Regions from separate parts of the Streptomyces sp. NPDC127100 genome, predicted to be linked through region 2. Evidence: riboswitches for the same ligand, from Rfam matches in the RefSeq annotation. Region 2 holds a riboswitch; the other holds the start of a gene.
The links. A riboswitch is a leader RNA that binds a small molecule or an ion and turns the genes downstream of it on or off. The one in region 2 is predicted to bind glycine.
Positions count from the first base shown of each region.

Region 1: linked by a shared signal. The riboswitch ahead of gcvP (aminomethyl-transferring glycine dehydrogenase) and the one ahead of gcvT (glycine cleavage system aminomethyltransferase GcvT) in region 2 are both predicted to bind glycine.

Region 1 is NZ_JBHXFL010000075.1:5,519-13,234, forward strand. Features, by position in the region: gene modB (molybdate ABC transporter permease subunit) at 1-196, shown strand, start outside; gene ACFWJB_RS34425 (ABC transporter ATP-binding protein) at 198-1,283, shown strand; gene ACFWJB_RS34430 (molybdopterin-binding protein) at 1,310-1,738, shown strand; gene gcvP (aminomethyl-transferring glycine dehydrogenase) at 1,783-4,668, opposite strand; glycine riboswitch at 4,842-4,937, opposite strand; gene ACFWJB_RS34440 (PRC-barrel domain-containing protein) at 5,084-5,461, shown strand; gene ACFWJB_RS34445 (DNA polymerase IV) at 5,544-7,028, opposite strand; gene ACFWJB_RS34450 (MerR family transcriptional regulator) at 7,093-7,716, opposite strand, start outside.
Region 2 is NZ_JBHXFL010000023.1:32,399-40,114, reverse strand. Features, by position in the region: gene ACFWJB_RS21050 (ABC transporter permease) at 1-44, opposite strand, end outside; gene ACFWJB_RS21045 (enhanced serine sensitivity protein SseB C-terminal domain-containing protein) at 401-1,198, opposite strand; gene ACFWJB_RS21040 (enhanced serine sensitivity protein SseB) at 1,390-2,193, opposite strand; gene ACFWJB_RS21035 (AAA family ATPase) at 2,274-2,939, opposite strand; glycine riboswitch at 3,119-3,213, shown strand; gene gcvT (glycine cleavage system aminomethyltransferase GcvT) at 3,374-4,492, shown strand; gene gcvH (glycine cleavage system protein GcvH) at 4,607-4,984, shown strand; gene glyA (serine hydroxymethyltransferase) at 4,999-6,261, shown strand; gene ACFWJB_RS21015 (L-serine ammonia-lyase) at 6,351-7,716, shown strand, end outside.

The sequences.
Region 1 (7,716 bases), on a different contig from region 2:
GCGGGCGCTGGGCGAGTTCGGGGCGACGATCACGTTCGCGGGCAACTTCCCCGGGCGGACCCAGACCATGCCGCTCGCGGTCTACCTCGCGCTGCAGAACGACCCGGCGGCGGCGATCGCCCTCAGCCTGGTGCTGCTGGCCGTCTCCATCGCCGTACTGGCCGGGCTGCGGGACCGATGGATGAGGACGGTGTGACATGAGCGAACCGGAACTCACGGCCGTCGCCCCCGGCACCGCGCCCGGCGACGGGCTCGACGCACGGCTTGTCGTGGACCGCGGCGGCTTCCGCCTGGACGTGTCGCTGGCCGCCGCGCCCGGTGAGGTCGTCGCCGTGCTGGGCCCCAACGGCGCCGGCAAGACCACCGCGCTGCGCGCACTGGCCGGGCTGCTGCCGCTGACCGGCGGGCACCTGCGTCTCGACGGGGTCGCACTGGACCGCACGCCGCCCGAGTCCCGCCCGGTGGGCGTCGTCTTCCAGGACTACCTGCTGTTCCCGCACCTGACCGCGCTCGACAACGTCGCCTTCGGGCCGCGCTGCCGGGGCGCGACGAAGGCCGAGGCGCGGGCCCTGGCCTCCGGGTGGCTGGACCGCATGGGTCTGGCCGGTCACGCGGGCGCCCGACCGCGCCGTCTCTCCGGTGGCCAGGCGCAGCGCGTCGCGCTCGCCCGCGCCCTGGCGACCGGCCCCCGGCTGCTGCTCCTGGACGAGCCGCTCGCCGCGCTGGACGCCAGGACGCGGCTCGAGGTGCGCGCCCAGCTCCGCCGCCACCTGGCCGACTTCGAGGCCGTCGCGGTCCTGGTGACCCACGACCCGCTGGACGCCATGGTGCTGGCCGACCGTCTGGTGGTGGTCGAGCACGGCACGGTCGTCCAGGAGGGCGGCCCCGCCGACATCGCCCGCCGCCCGCGCACCGACTACATCGCGCAGCTCGTCGGCCTGAACCTGTACCGGGGCCGGGCCGACGCCCACACCGTCCGCCTCGACGCCGGTCCGGCGATCACGACCGCGGAGGAGCTCTCCGGGCCGGCTTTCGTGGCGTTCCCGCCGGGCGCCGTGACCCTGTACGGGGAGCGCCCCGCCGGCTCCAGCGCACGCAACCTGTGGCGCTGCGAGGTGGCCGGGCTGGAGACGCACGGCGACCGGATCCGCGTGGACCTGACCGGCGAACTCGCACTCGCCGCCGACCTGACCACGGTCGCCGCCGCCGAGCTCGGCCTTCACCCGGGCGCACCGGTGTGGGCGACGGTCAAGGCGACGCAGACCCACGCATACCCGGCATGACGAGGTTGCCGGGCTACGGTGCCCCCATGAGCCTGAGCATCCGCAACCAGCTCCCCGGCACCGTCACCGGCGTCACCCCGGGCGAGGCCATGGCCACGGTCGGCGTCCGGCTGACCGGAGGGCAGGACCTCACGGCGGCCGTCACCCGGGAGGCCGCCGAGGACCTCGCCCTGAGCGCCGGAGCGGCCGTCCTCGTCCTGGTGAAGTCGACGGAGGTCTCTCTCGCCACCCATGAGGCCGAGGGCCTGTCGATCCGCAACCGGCTGCCCGGCGCGGTCACCCGGCTCACCCTCGGCGAGGTGATGGCGGCCGTCCGCATCGCCATGGGCGACGCCGAGCTCACCGCCGTGATCACGAGGGAAGCGGTCGAGGATCTGGGGCTCTTCGTGGGCTCCGACGTGATCGCCCTGGTCAAGTCGACCGAGGTCGCGCTCGCGAAGGCCCGGCAAGGCTGAAGGCCCCGCCCCGGGCAGGGGCGGGGCCTTCGGTCGCGGGCCGGTCAGTCCGCGTAGGCGTCCAGCGGCGGGCAGGAGCAGACGAGGTTGCGGTCGCCGAAGGCCTGGTCGATGCGACGCACCGGCGGCCAGTACTTGTCGGCCACCGACACGCCGGCCGGGAACACGGCCTCCTCGCGCGTGTACGCGTGGTCCCACTCACCGCCCAGCGCACCGGCGGTGTGCGGAGCGCCCCGCAGCGGGTTGTCCTCCGCGGGCCAGGCGCCGGATCCGACCTTCTCGATCTCCGCCCGGATGGCGATCATCGCGTCGCAGAACCGGTCCAGCTCGGCCAGGTCCTCGGACTCCGTGGGCTCGATCATCAGCGTGCCGGCCACCGGGAAGGACATCGTCGGCGCGTGGAAGCCGTAGTCGATCAGCCGCTTGGCGACGTCGTCCACGCTCACGCCCGTCGCCTTGGTCAGCGGACGCAGGTCGACGATGCACTCGTGCGCGACCAGCCCGTTCGGGCCGGTGTACAGCACCGGGAAGTGCGGCTCCAGGCGCTTGGCGATGTAGTTGGCGGACAGCACGGCCACCTGGGTGGCGCGCTTGAGGCCCTCGCCGCCCATCAGCCGGACGTACGACCACGAGATCGGCAGGATGCCGGCCGAGCCCCACGGCGCCGCCGAGATCGGGCCGACGCCGGTCTGCGGACCGGCCGCGGGCTGCAGCGGGTGGTTGGGCAGGTACGGCGCCAGGTGCGAGCGCACGGCCACGGGGCCGACGCCGGGGCCGCCGCCGCCGTGCGGGATGCAGAACGTCTTGTGCAGGTTCAGGTGCGAGACGTCGCCGCCGAAGTGGCCGGGCTTGGCGAGGCCGACCAGGGCGTTGAGGTTGGCTCCGTCCACGTAGACCTGGCCGCCGGCGTCGTGCACCTGGGCGCAGATGTCGGCGACGTGCTCCTCGAAGACGCCGTGCGTCGAGGGATACGTGATCATCAGCACGGCCAGCTCGTCGCGGTGCTTCTCGATCTTGGCGCGCAGGTCCTCGACGTCGATCTCGCCGTCCTCGGCGGTCCTGACGACGACGACCTTCATGCCGGCCATGACGGCGCTCGCCGCGTTGGTGCCGTGCGCGGAGGACGGGATGAGGCAGACAGTGCGCTGGTCGTCGCCGTTGGCGCGGTGGTAGCCGCGAACGGCGAGCAGTCCGGCGAACTCGCCCTGCGACCCGGCGTTCGGCTGGAGCGACACCTTGTCGTACCCGGTGACCTCGGCGAGGCGTTCCTCGAGCTCGCGGATGAGGGTGAGGTAGCCCTGCGCCTGCTCGGCGGGCGCGAAGGGGTGCAGCTGCCCGAACTCGGACCAGGTGACCGGCTCCATCTCGGTGGTCGCGTTGAGCTTCATGGTGCACGAGCCCAGCGGGATCATGCCGCGGTCCAGCGCGTAGTCGCGGTCGGCGAGGCGGCGCAGGTAGCGCAGCATCGCGGTCTCGGAGCGGTGCGCGTGGAAGACGGGGTGGGTCAGGAAGTCGTCGGTGCGCAGACGCGCCTCGGGCAGGGCGTCCCCGGCGCTCGCGTCCAGGGCCGCCACGTCGCCCTCGACGCCGAACGCGTTCCACACGCCGCCGACCTGGGCGCGCGTGGTGGTCTCGTCGCAGGCGAACGACACGTGGTCGGCGTCGACGAGGCGCAGGTTGATGCCGTTCTCGCGGGCGGCGTGCACGATCTCGCCGGCCCGGCCGGGCACCCGCGCGGTGACCGTGTCGAAGTAGGCACCGTGCACGATCTCGACGCCGCCGGCCGCCAGACCCGCGGCGGTGACCGAGGCGTACCGGTGGGTGCGGCGCGCGATGGCCCGCAGCCCGTCCGGCCCGTGGTACACGGCGTACATGCCGGCCATGACGGCGAGCAGCACCTGCGCGGTGCAGATGTTGCTGGTCGCCTTCTCGCGGCGGATGTGCTGCTCGCGGGTCTGCAGGGCGAGGCGGTAGGCCTTGTTGCCGTCGGCGTCCACGGACACGCCCACGAGACGGCCGGGCAGGCTGCGCGCGAACTTCTCGTGGACGGCCATGTAACCGGCGTGCGGTCCGCCGAAGCCCATCGGCACACCGAAGCGCTGGGTGGTGCCGACGGCGATGTCCGCGCCCAGCTCACCGGGCGAGGTGAGCAGCGTGAGGGCGAGCAGGTCGGCGGCGACGGTGACGAGCGCGCCGAGCTCGTGCGCCCGGTCGACGACCGGCTTGATGTCGCGGACGGCACCGGAGGCACCCGGGTACTGGATCAGGACGCCGTTGATCTCCCGCTCGGCGACCTCGGCGGGGATGCCGTCGCTCAGGTCGGCGACGACGACCTCGACGCCGGTCGGCTCGGCGCGCGTCCGGATCACGGCGATGGTCTGCGGCAGCGCGTCCGCGTCGACCAGGAAGAGGCCCTTCTTGTTCTTGCCCATGCGCCGGGACAGGGCCATCGCCTCCGCGGCGGCGGTGCCCTCGTCGAGCAGCGAGGCGCCGGAGGTCGGCAGGCCGGTGAGGTCGGCGACCATGGTCTGGAAGTTCAGCAGGGCCTCCAGGCGGCCCTGGGAGATCTCCGGCTGGTAGGGGGTGTACGCGGTGTACCAGGCCGGGCTCTCCATGACGTTGCGCAGGATGACCGGCGGGGTGAAGGTGCCGTAGTAGCCCAGGCCGATCATGGAGTCCAGGACCTGGTTGCGATCGGCCAGCGAGCGCAGCTCGGCCAGTACCTCGGCCTCGGAACGGGCGCCGGGCAGGTCCAGCGCGTCGGCGTTCTTGATCACATCCGGTACCGCGGCGGCCGTCAGCTCGTCGAGCGAGCCGTAGCCGACCTGCGCGAGCATCTTCGCCCGGGCCTCGTGGTCGGGGCCGATGTGGCGCTGCTCGAAGGGTGCTGCCTGTTCGAGCTCGGAGAGCGGAATGCGAGGGGCTGTCATTGCGGAGGCCTCCTGGTCTGACGACCTTCGAGGGGCACCACGGCGCGGGTGCCCGGACGGCCTCCCCCTCTGTCATCTCGACCTGAGAGCTTCACCGGGCCGCCCGAGGGCTGCCGGCTTTCACCGTCGGTGAGAGCGGAGGCCGCGGCACCCGCTCTGCTTTCCAGAGTGACCTCGTCCGTGCGGTACGTGGGCCTGAGAGATTCCGGGGAGGATTTGCTCCTTCGGCGCCTCCGATGATGTCTGGAGGACTCTCCCGCACGGGGTCAGCAGCCGTCTGCCAGCCTACCAGCGAGGCGGACGCACAGGTCTTCGAGTGACTGAGCGCACCTTCGAGTGGCCGCTCGCCCCAAAGTGGCTTTTTGTTGTACTGACGCATGATTCGCCGGATGGTGTGCGACCAAGTGGAGGGCCCGTGCGTACCGAGATCGATCCGCGCAGTCTGATAGGCCGCAAGGCGTTCGACCGCAAAGGCACCAGGATCGGCACCGTCGACGAGGTCTACCTCGACGATGCCACCGGCGTCCCCGAGTGGGCCGCCATCCGCACCGGGCTGTTCAGCAGGGACGCTTTCGTGCCGCTCGAGCCCAGCGAGCTGGTCGAGGGAACGCTGCACGTGCCCTTCGACCGGTCCCTGATCAAGGAGGCCCCGGACTTCGGCGTCGGCCGCCATCTCTCACCGGAACAGGAACTCCAGCTCTACCACCACTACGGCCTCGACGTGGCCGCGGCGCCTCCGCTCCCCGACCACGACTTCGGCAAGCTGGCCGGCACGGGCAACGAGGAGGGCTGAGCCACCTGCCTCCCGGCGCCGGCCGCGCCCCGGCCGCGGGGTACGGCGTCCCGGGCGTCCTCCACGCGCACCGCTCCGCGGGTCACGGCGCCGCGCCGGCGGCACCCCGGCCGGGCACCTCCTCCGCCGGCGGGGCTGCCGGGCCCGGGGCGGCGACGCCGGACGCCGCCGGGTCCGCGGCCCCCTCCCCGGCGGCGTCCGGCGTCCCCCCGTCCTCCCCCGGGCCGGGCGGCGGGGACGCCACCAGCGGCAGCGGCTCGGCCGGTGTCAGGCGGGGATCGTCGACGGCGAAGGTGCGCACCCGGCCGGGTACGGAGTACGGCGTCTCGAAGCGCACCGTGACCCGCCCCAGGCCACTGCCCTGCACCCACCCGTGCCCGAGCTCCGTGTGCCGCACGTCGTGACCGGAGGGCCAGTGGCGCTCGGCGGGGGCCTGCCGGTGCTCCTGAGCGGGCTCCTCGCGCGGCGCCTCCGGGAGTTCCTCGGCCCGCTCGCCCGCCGCCTGCGCGAACAGGTCCTCCTGCGTGTAGTCGGCGAGGCCGCTGACGCCGACCCCGAGCAGCCGTACACCGCCCGTGGTGTCCACGGAGTCCAGCAGCCGGGCCGCCGCCTCCCGCACCACCGCCGGGTCGTCCGTGGGCCCGCGCAGGGTCTCCGAGCGCGTCAGCGTGGAGAAGTCGTACCGCCGGACCTTGAGCACGATGGTCCGGCCGGACAGCCCGGACCCGCGCAGCCGCCGCACGCACCGGTCGGCGAGCCGCCCCACCTCCACACCGACCCGCACCCGGTCGTGGATGTCCACGTCGTACGTGTCCTCGACCGACACCGACTTGGTCTCCCGCTCGGACACCACGGGCCGGTCGTCGCGCGCCAGCGCCATCGCGTACAGGGCGTGCCCGTGCGCCTTGCCGAGCAGCCGCACCAGCTCGTCCTCGCCCGCCTCGGCGATTTCCTCCACTGTCGTGATGCCGGCCCGGCGCAGATGGTCTCCCGTGGCCGGTCCCACCCCGGGGAGGATCCGGACGGACTTCGGTCCGAGCATGGCCCGCTCGGTCCCGGGTTCGATGAGCACCAGCCCGTCCGGCTTGGCCTCCTCCGAGGCGATCTTGGCGAGCATCTTGGAGGCGGCCAGCCCGACCGAACCGGTGAGGCCGGTGACGGCCCGGATGTCCGCGCGCAGCTTCGCCCCGGCCAGTCGCGCCGAGTCGGCGTCCCAGGCCGTCCCGCCGGCCTCCAGGTCCACGAACGCCTCGTCCAGGCTCAGCGGCTCCACCAATGGCGACAGGGCCCGCAGCAGCCGCATGACCTGCCGGCTGATCGCCCGGTACAGCTCGAAGCGCGGGACGAGATACGCGGCGTTGGGCGCGAGGCGCCGCGCCTGGCCCATGGGCATCGCGGAGTGGACGCCGAAGACCCGCGCCTCGTAGGAGGCCGTGGCGACCACTCCTCGCGGCCCCAGACCGCCCACCACGACGGCCTTCCCGCGCAGGCTCGGCTTGGACGCCTGCTCCACCGAGGCGAAGAAGGCATCCATGTCGAGATGCAGGATCGTGGGCGCGGTTCTCACGTCTCCGATGCTGCCCTACGCCACTGACAATCCGGCGTCGGTGTCCCGCGGGCCCGGTGCGTCCTCAGACCGCCCGGTTGCGGCGTCGCGCCAGTTCGTCCGCGGGGTTGGGTCCGACCAGCGTCTCCCCCGTGTCGATCCGTTCCCCGTGGAGCTGGGACAGAGCGCCCTCGACGTCCCGCCACACCACGCCGACGGCGATCCCGAAGATGCCCTGGCCGCCCTGGAGCAGGGCGTGGACTTCGTCGGGCGACGTGCACTCGTAGACCGTGGCGCCGTCGCTCATCAGCGTCATGCGCTCCAGGTCGCGGAAGCCGCACTCCCTCAGGTGCTGGACGGCGGTCCGGATGTTCTGCAGCGACACCCCGGTGTCGAGGAACCGCTTCACGATCTTCAGCACGACGACGTCGCGGAAGCTGTAGAGGCGCTGGGTGCCGGACCCGTGGGCGGGCCGCACGCTCGGCTCCACGAGGCCCGTACGGGCCCAGTAGTCGAGCTGCCGGTAGGTGATGCCCGCGGCGGCGCAGGCCGTCGGCCCGCGGTAGCCGATCTGCTCGGACGCCATGGACGTCGCCCCTCCGCTGCCCGGCACGGCCGCAGGCCGCTGCGGAGCGTGCTCGGCCGTGCCACCGGGCTGGGGGCATCCCCCGCTCGAGCGGAGCCGAGAACTCGGGGAAGGGTACGAGCC
Region 2 (7,716 bases):
TGTGCCTCGGCTTGCGCCCCGGTGGTCTCGATCGGTGCGGTCACAGTGACCCGACCCCTCTCGCCGGTGGTGACCGGCCTACACCCGCCGTGGATTACGGCTTTGTCGACTTGCTCTCGAGCACGGGATCGAACGATCCGGTGTCTGTCTCGGGAGTCTTCAGCGTCGTCACGATCACCCGCCAGGCCTGACCGGGAAAGTATGCGCAACCGTGATGCACTGCTAGGGATTCCGTTATCCGAACAGTGGGTAACGGCCTTCGGACGAAGGACAGTTGGGACAGAACGGCGAAATCGCCGACCTTCGCGACCTTCCGTCGCCGTCTACGCGCGAAGAAATGTGTTCGTGACGTGAAGAGCACGGAGCGTCGCCGGCACCGGCGGCGCGACCCGACGCTCCGTCAGAAGGCCCCGCGAGCGGGAGGGTAGCCGTACCCGGCGCCGGGCGCCTGGGCGGGGGCCGCGTGGGCCTCGCGGTCGTAGAAGGGGCGGGCGTTGACGCGCAGCCACATGGCGACCGGGTCGTGCGCGTCGGTCATCGCGACCGTCGACACCGGCAGGCCCTCCGGTACCGCGGCGACGGACTGCTGCATCATCGCGCGCACGGCGTCCACGGCCGGCGGCGACGTGTCGTAGACGTCGAGGCCGATGGCGAGGTACGGGGCGCCCAGCGACGGCTGCACCCAGGCGCGGCGCAGCGCGCGCACCGCCGGGGTGCGGTGGGCGTTCTGCGCGAGCAGGGCGTAGAACTGCGGGATCTCGATGGCCGGTTCGGACAGGCGCAGCGGCCCGGCGGGCTGGCGGTCGAGACCGGAGGCGATGCGGCGCAGATCGAGCCAGGGGATGCCGACCCCGCCGCCGGGGGCGTGCGGGTTGAGCCAGAGGCCGAAGTGGTCCGGGTAGAGGGCGCGGGCCACCTCCAGACCGTCGACCACCTCGTACGACCGGTTCCAGCCGCTGGCGGAGAGCTCCTGGGCGGAGGTGACGCAGGGCGCGTAGCCGAACCCGTCGACCTCCATGCTCCCGTACTGGGCGTCCGGGGAGCCGGCCTGACCGTGCCACAGCAGCATCCAGACCTGGCCGGAGGCGGGGGCGGCGAGCGCGCGGAGCAGGGCCTCGTAGGCGTCGTAGCGTCCGGGCGTCACCTGGCGCAGCATGTGCTCGACCTGCCCGGTCGCGGCGGTACCGCTCGCGCTCACCTTTTACCGACCCTTCGAGAATCGTCCCCTGTTGTGACACCAGCTTAGGGCTCCGCCGGCGGCGGCGGTTCGGAGCGCGGGGCTCGTCGTCCGCCGGCGGGTGCGGGTGCCTCCCGGCCTGTCGCGCTCCCGCGGCGGCGCCGTCCGGGTCACGGCCCCGCGCCCCGACGGGGCGCTCCCCCCGCGGGCGCTCACAAGGCCTGGTCGTAGAAGGGGCGTACGTGCGCCCGCATCCAGTCGCAGACCGGGTCCTGGGCCGCCTCCAGGAGGACCAGGTTGACCGGCCACGCGACCGGGACCGCGCCGAGGGCGCGGCCGAGGGCGTCGAGGGGGAGCGCCTGGGCGTCGCCCTCCCAGTGGGAGAGTTCCACGCCGACGAACATCACCGGGTCGGCGGTCTCGACGGCGGCCAGGCAGCGGCGGGCGGTGCGGACCACGCCGGTGGCGGCGAACTCGGCGGAGGCCGCGGCCAGGAAGTCCACCGGGTCGTCCTGCCAGTCGGGTTCGAAGAGGCGGACCCGGCCGCCGGACGCGGGCCCGTCCAGCGGGGTGCGTCCGGCCCGGCACAGCTCGGCCACGGCGGCCGGCGGCAGCGGGACGCCGACGACGCCGTCCGGGTTCACGGCGATACCGACCTGCGGGGGCAGACCGCGGGCGAACTCGACGGCGGGGGCGACGGTGTACGCCATGTGGGGGCCGGCGACCAGGCGGAGCTGCTCCTCGGAGCTGAACACCGGCACATGGGCCTGGCCGTCGATCTCCACCGTGGGCAGGTCGAGGGGGCCGCTGTCCGGGCCGCCGCCGTTCGGCAGCGGGACCCAGACGAAGCTGCGGCCGAGCACCTCCGTGATCCGGCCGCCGGCGCCCGGCACGCCGAGGGAGGCCGACAGCACCTCCTCCAGCTCGTTGCCGGGCCATCCGCCGTGCGGGTGGGGATGCGGCCGCGCCGGGAACTCCGGTGAGAGGTCCGCCGGGAAGTCCGCTGGGAAGTCCATCTGCCTACCGCCTGCCTGGGTACCGCTGCTGTGGCTGAAAGGCTAACCCGTTCGGCCCCACCGGCCCACGGTGCGTCACCTCAGCCGGTGAAGGCGATCCGGTGCAGCGTGTCCGCCGCCGCCCGGTCGAGGAGGACCGCCGAGGCGCACCCGGCGGGCAGGGTGGCCCCGGTCACGGCGGCCAGCAGGCGCCGGGTGGCCGCGCGGTGCCGCAGGAACGCGTACCGCGACACGCCCCGGCCCCGCTCGCGCTGGCCGGCCAGGGCGTCGTCGGCGCCGACGTCGAGGAGCAGCAGGTGCAGGGTGCCGCCGCGCCGGCGCGCCTCGCGGGCCAGCCAGCCGCGCACCCAGGCCTGCGTGCCGCAGTCGTGCACGACGACGCCCTCGCCGGAGCGCAGGGCGCGGCGCAGCCCGGCGTAGTGGGCGAGGCGGACGAGGGGCCGGTAGAGGGCGTACGGGAGGAGGCGCGGCATGCGGCGGTCCCAGCGGTCCCGGGTGTCCTGCGAGTCGACGCGCAGGCCGCGCACCGTGCGCCGCATGAGGGTGGACTTGCCGCTGCCGGGCAGGCCGGTGATCACCACCACGTCCCGGGGCCCGAAGAGCAGGGCGTGCGGGCTGCGGCCGTCGCGGTCCCGCAGATCGCGGACGACGGGTGCGGCGGGTGCGGCGCACGCCGTCCCGGCCGGGGTGGGCCGCTTCGGCAGCGCGATGCCCGAGGTCGTTGCGTACGCCGTGGTCCTGTTCACCGTGATCGTCCTCCCCTGGGGCGGTTCACGAGTTCCCGTCCCCGTCGAGTGTAAAGAGAAGGTAATGCGGCGGTCTCGCGTTTTCGTGCGCTTACTGCCACAAGCCGGTTACAGATCACGGTCTGCCACGAACGGGCCCGGCGTGCAATGATGGCGGCGCCAACTGCATACCGGCCGTTTGAATCCGCGCGGGAGAGTCCCCGGCCTTCGCCGGGGCGCCGAAGGAGCAAGTCCCTCCCTTGAATCTCTCAGGCCCCGTTACCGCGCGGGCGAGGCACATCTGAAAAGCGGGCCGCCGACCGACGGCTGCCCCACCCAAGGTGCAAGTCCTGATCGCCGCACTCCGGTGGTCATGGCGAACCTCTCAGGTTCCGATGACAGATGGGGAGGACCGCCCTCGCCCGTCCAGTCCTGTCCTGGGAGACGAACGACCGATGAGCAGTACCGAACTGCGCCGTACCGCGCTCGATGCCACGCATCGCGCGCTGGGCGCGACGATGACCGACTTCGCCGGCTGGGACATGCCCCTGCGCTACGGCTCCGAGCGCGACGAGCACGTGGCGGTGCGCACCCGGGCCGGGCTCTTCGACCTCTCCCACATGGGTGAGATCACGGTCACCGGCCCGCAGGCCGCCGACCTGCTGGACCACGCGCTGGTCGGGAACATCGGCACCGTGAAGCCGGGCCGGGCCCGCTACACCATGATCTGCCGCGAGGACGGCGGCATCCTGGACGACCTGATCGTCTACCGCCTGGGCGAGACCGAGTACCTGGTCGTCGCCAACGCCTCCAACGCCCAGGTGGTGCTGGACGCGCTCACCGAGCGGGCCGTCGGCTTCGACGCCGAGGTCCGTGACGACCGCGACGCCTACGCGCTGCTGGCCGTGCAGGGGCCCGAGTCCCCGGGCATCCTGGCCTCGCTCACCGACGCCGACCTGGACGGCCTGAAGTACTACGCGGGCCTGCCGGGCACGGTCGCCGGCGTGCCGGCGCTCATCGCGCGCACCGGTTACACCGGCGAGGACGGCTTCGAGCTGTTCGTGAAGCCGGAGCACGCCGTGGAGCTGTGGCAGGCGCTGACCAAGGCGGGCGAGGGCGCCGGGCTGGTGCCGTGCGGCCTGTCCTGCCGGGACACGCTCCGCCTGGAGGCGGGCATGCCGCTGTACGGGCACGAGCTGACGACCGCGCTGACGCCCTTCGACGCCGGCCTCGGCCGGGTGGTGAAGTTCGAGAAGGAGGGCGACTTCGTGGGCCGGGCCGCGCTCCGGGAGGCCGCCTCGCGGGCCGAGACGAACCCGCCCCGCGTCCTGGTCGGCCTGGTCGCCGAGGGCCGCCGGGTCCCGCGCGCCGGGTACGCGGTCGTCGCCGGCGGCGAGGTGGTCGGCGAGGTCACTTCCGGCGCCCCCTCCCCCACGCTGGGCAGGCCGATCGCCATGGCGTACGTCGACGCGGCGCACGCCGCTCCGGGCACCGCCGGCGTCGGCGTGGACATCCGGGGCACCCACGAGCCGTACGAGGTCGTGGCGCTGCCGTTCTACAAGCGCCAGAAGTAGACACCGGGCGTGCGGGGCGCTTCGCCGCCCCCGTGCGCGTCCGGCGCCTCCCATCAGCAGGTTCCGCAGTCCCCCCGTCACCACCACTCCCCCGCGTACAGGAGAATTCAGGCCATGAGCAACCCCCAGCAGCTGCGCTACAGCAAGGAGCACGAGTGGCTGTCGGCCGCCGAGGACGGCGTCTCGACGGTCGGCATCACGGAGCACGCGGCCAACGCGCTCGGTGACGTCGTCTTCGTCCAGCTCCCCGATGTCGGCGCCACCGTGGCCGCGGGCGAGACCTGCGGCGAACTGGAGTCGACCAAGTCGGTCTCCGACCTGTACTCCCCCGTCTCCGGCGAGGTCACCGAGGTCAACGACGACGTCGTCGGCGACCCGTCGCTGGTGAACTCGGCCCCCTTCGAGGGCGGCTGGCTGTTCAAGGTGCGCGTCAGCGAGGAGCCGGGCGACCTGCTCTCCGCCGACGAGTACACCGAGTTCGCCGGCGCCTGAGGAGACACGGACGCATGTCGCTTCTGAACACCCCCCTGCACGAGCTCGACCCCGACGTCGCCGCCGCCGTCGACGCCGAGCTGGACCGCCAGCAGTCCACCCTCGAGATGATCGCCTCCGAGAACTTCGCGCCGGTCGCGGTCATGGAGGCACAGGGCTCGGTCCTCACCAACAAGTACGCCGAGGGCTACCCGGGCCGCCGCTACTACGGCGGCTGCGAGCACGTCGACGTGATCGAGCAGATCGCCATCGACCGGGTCAAGGCGCTGTTCGGTGCCGAGCACGCCAACGTGCAGCCGCACTCGGGCGCCCAGGCCAACGCGGCGGCGATGTTCGCGCTGCTCAAGCCGGGCGACACGATCATGGGTCTGAACCTCGCCCACGGCGGGCACCTGACCCACGGCATGAAGATCAACTTCTCCGGCAAGCTCTACAACGTCGTCGCCTACCACGTCGGCGACGACGGCCAGGTCGACATGGCCGAGGTGGAGCGCCTCGCCAGGGAGAACCGGCCGAAGCTGATCGTGGCCGGTTGGTCGGCCTACCCGCGGCAGCTGGACTTCGCCGCGTTCCGCAAGGTCGCCGACGAGGTCGGCGCGTACCTGATGGTCGACATGGCGCACTTCGCCGGTCTGGTCGCGGCGGGCCTGCACCCGAACCCGGTCCCGCACGCCCACGTGGTGACCACCACGACCCACAAGACGCTGGGCGGCCCGCGCGGCGGTGTGATCCTCTCCACGGCCGAACTCGCCAAGAAGATCAACTCCGCCGTCTTCCCCGGTCAGCAGGGCGGCCCGCTGGAGCACGTGGTGGCCGCCAAGGCCGTCGCCTTCAAGGTCGCGGCGAGCGACGACTTCAAGGAGCGCCAGCGTCGTACGCTGGAAGGCGCCCGGATCCTGGCCGAGCGCCTGGTGAAGGACGACGCGAAGGCGGCGGGCGTCTCCGTCCTGACCGGCGGCACGGACGTCCACCTGGTCCTGGTGGACCTGCGCGACTCCGAGCTGGACGGCCAGCAGGCCGAGGACCGTCTGCACGAGGTCGGCATCACGGTCAACCGCAACGCCGTCCCGAACGACCCGCGCCCGCCGATGGTGACGTCCGGTCTGCGCATCGGTACGCCGGCCCTGGCGACCCGCGGCTTCACGGCCGAGGACTTCGCCGAGGTGGCGGACGTGATCGCCGAGGCGCTCAAGCCGTCGTACGACGCGGAGGCGCTGAAGGCCCGGGTGAAGGCCCTGGCGGACAAGCACCCGCTGTACCCGGGTCTGAACAAGTAACCGACGGCATCACCCGGGGGCGCCGCGTCCGCCACGAGCGGGCACGGCGCCCCACCCCCTCCGCACCACCCCCGTTATGAGGAGTCCCCGTGGCCATCTCGGTCTTCGACCTGTTCTCGGTCGGCATCGGCCCGTCGAGCTCGCACACGGTCGGCCCGATGCGCGCGGCGCGCATGTTCGCCCTGCGCCTGCGCAACGAGGAACTGCTGGACTCCGTGACCTCGGTCCGGGCCGAGCTGTACGGCTCGCTCGGCGCCACCGGCCACGGCCACGGCACGCCCAAGGCGGTGCTGCTCGGCCTGGAGGGCGAGTCCCCGCGCACGGTGGACGTGGAGACCGCGGACGACCGCGTCGAGACGATCAGGACCTCGGGCCGCATCCGCCTCCTCGGCGACCACGAGATCGCCTTCTCCTACGACGACGACATGGTCCTGCACCGCCGCAAGGCCCTCCCCTACCACGCCAACGGCATGACGCTGTGGGCGTACGACGCGGCGGGCGCCGAGGTGCTCTCGAAGACGTACTACTCGGTCGGCGGCGGCTTCGTCGTGGACGAGGACGCGGTGGGCGCGGACCGCATCAAGCTCGACGACACCGTGCTGAAGTACCCCTTCCGCACCGGTGACGAGCTGCTGCGCCTGACCGAGGAGACGGGCCTGTCGATCTCCGCGCTGATGCTGGAGAACGAGCGGGCCTGGCGCGACGAGGACGAGATCCGCGAGGGTCTGCTGGAGATATGGCGCGTGATGCAGGCCTGCGTGGCGCGCGGCATGTCCCGCGAGGGCATCCTGCCCGGCGGCCTGAAGGTCCGCCGACGCGCCGCGAACACGGCGCGCAAGCTGCGCTCGGAGGGCGACCCGCAGGCCCTGGCCATGGAGTGGATCACGCTCTACGCGATGGCCGTGAACGAGGAGAACGCCGCCGGCGGCCGGGTCGTCACCGCACCGACGAACGGCGCGGCGGGCATCATCCCGGCGGTCCTGCACTACTATATGAACTTCGTCCCCGGCGCCGACGAGGAGGGCGTGGTCCGCTTCCTCCTGGCGGCCGGCGCGATCGGCATGCTCTTCAAGGAGAACGCCTCCATCTCCGGCGCCGAGGTCGGCTGCCAGGGCGAGGTCGGCTCCGCCTGCTCGATGGCGGCGGGCGCGCTCGCCGAGGTGCTGGGCGGCTCCCCGGAGCAGGTCGAGAACGCCGCCGAGATCGGCATGGAGCACAACCTCGGCCTCACCTGCGACCCCGTCGGCGGCCTCGTCCAGATCCCCTGCATCGAGCGCAACGGCATGGCCGCGGTGAAGGCGGTCACGGCGGCCCGGATGGCGATGCGCGGCGACGGCTCGCACAAGGTGTCCCTCGACAAGGTCATCAAGACCATGAAGGAGACGGGCGCCGACATGTCGGTCAAGTACAAGGAGACGGCGCGGGGCGGACTCGCGGTCAACATCATCGAGTGCT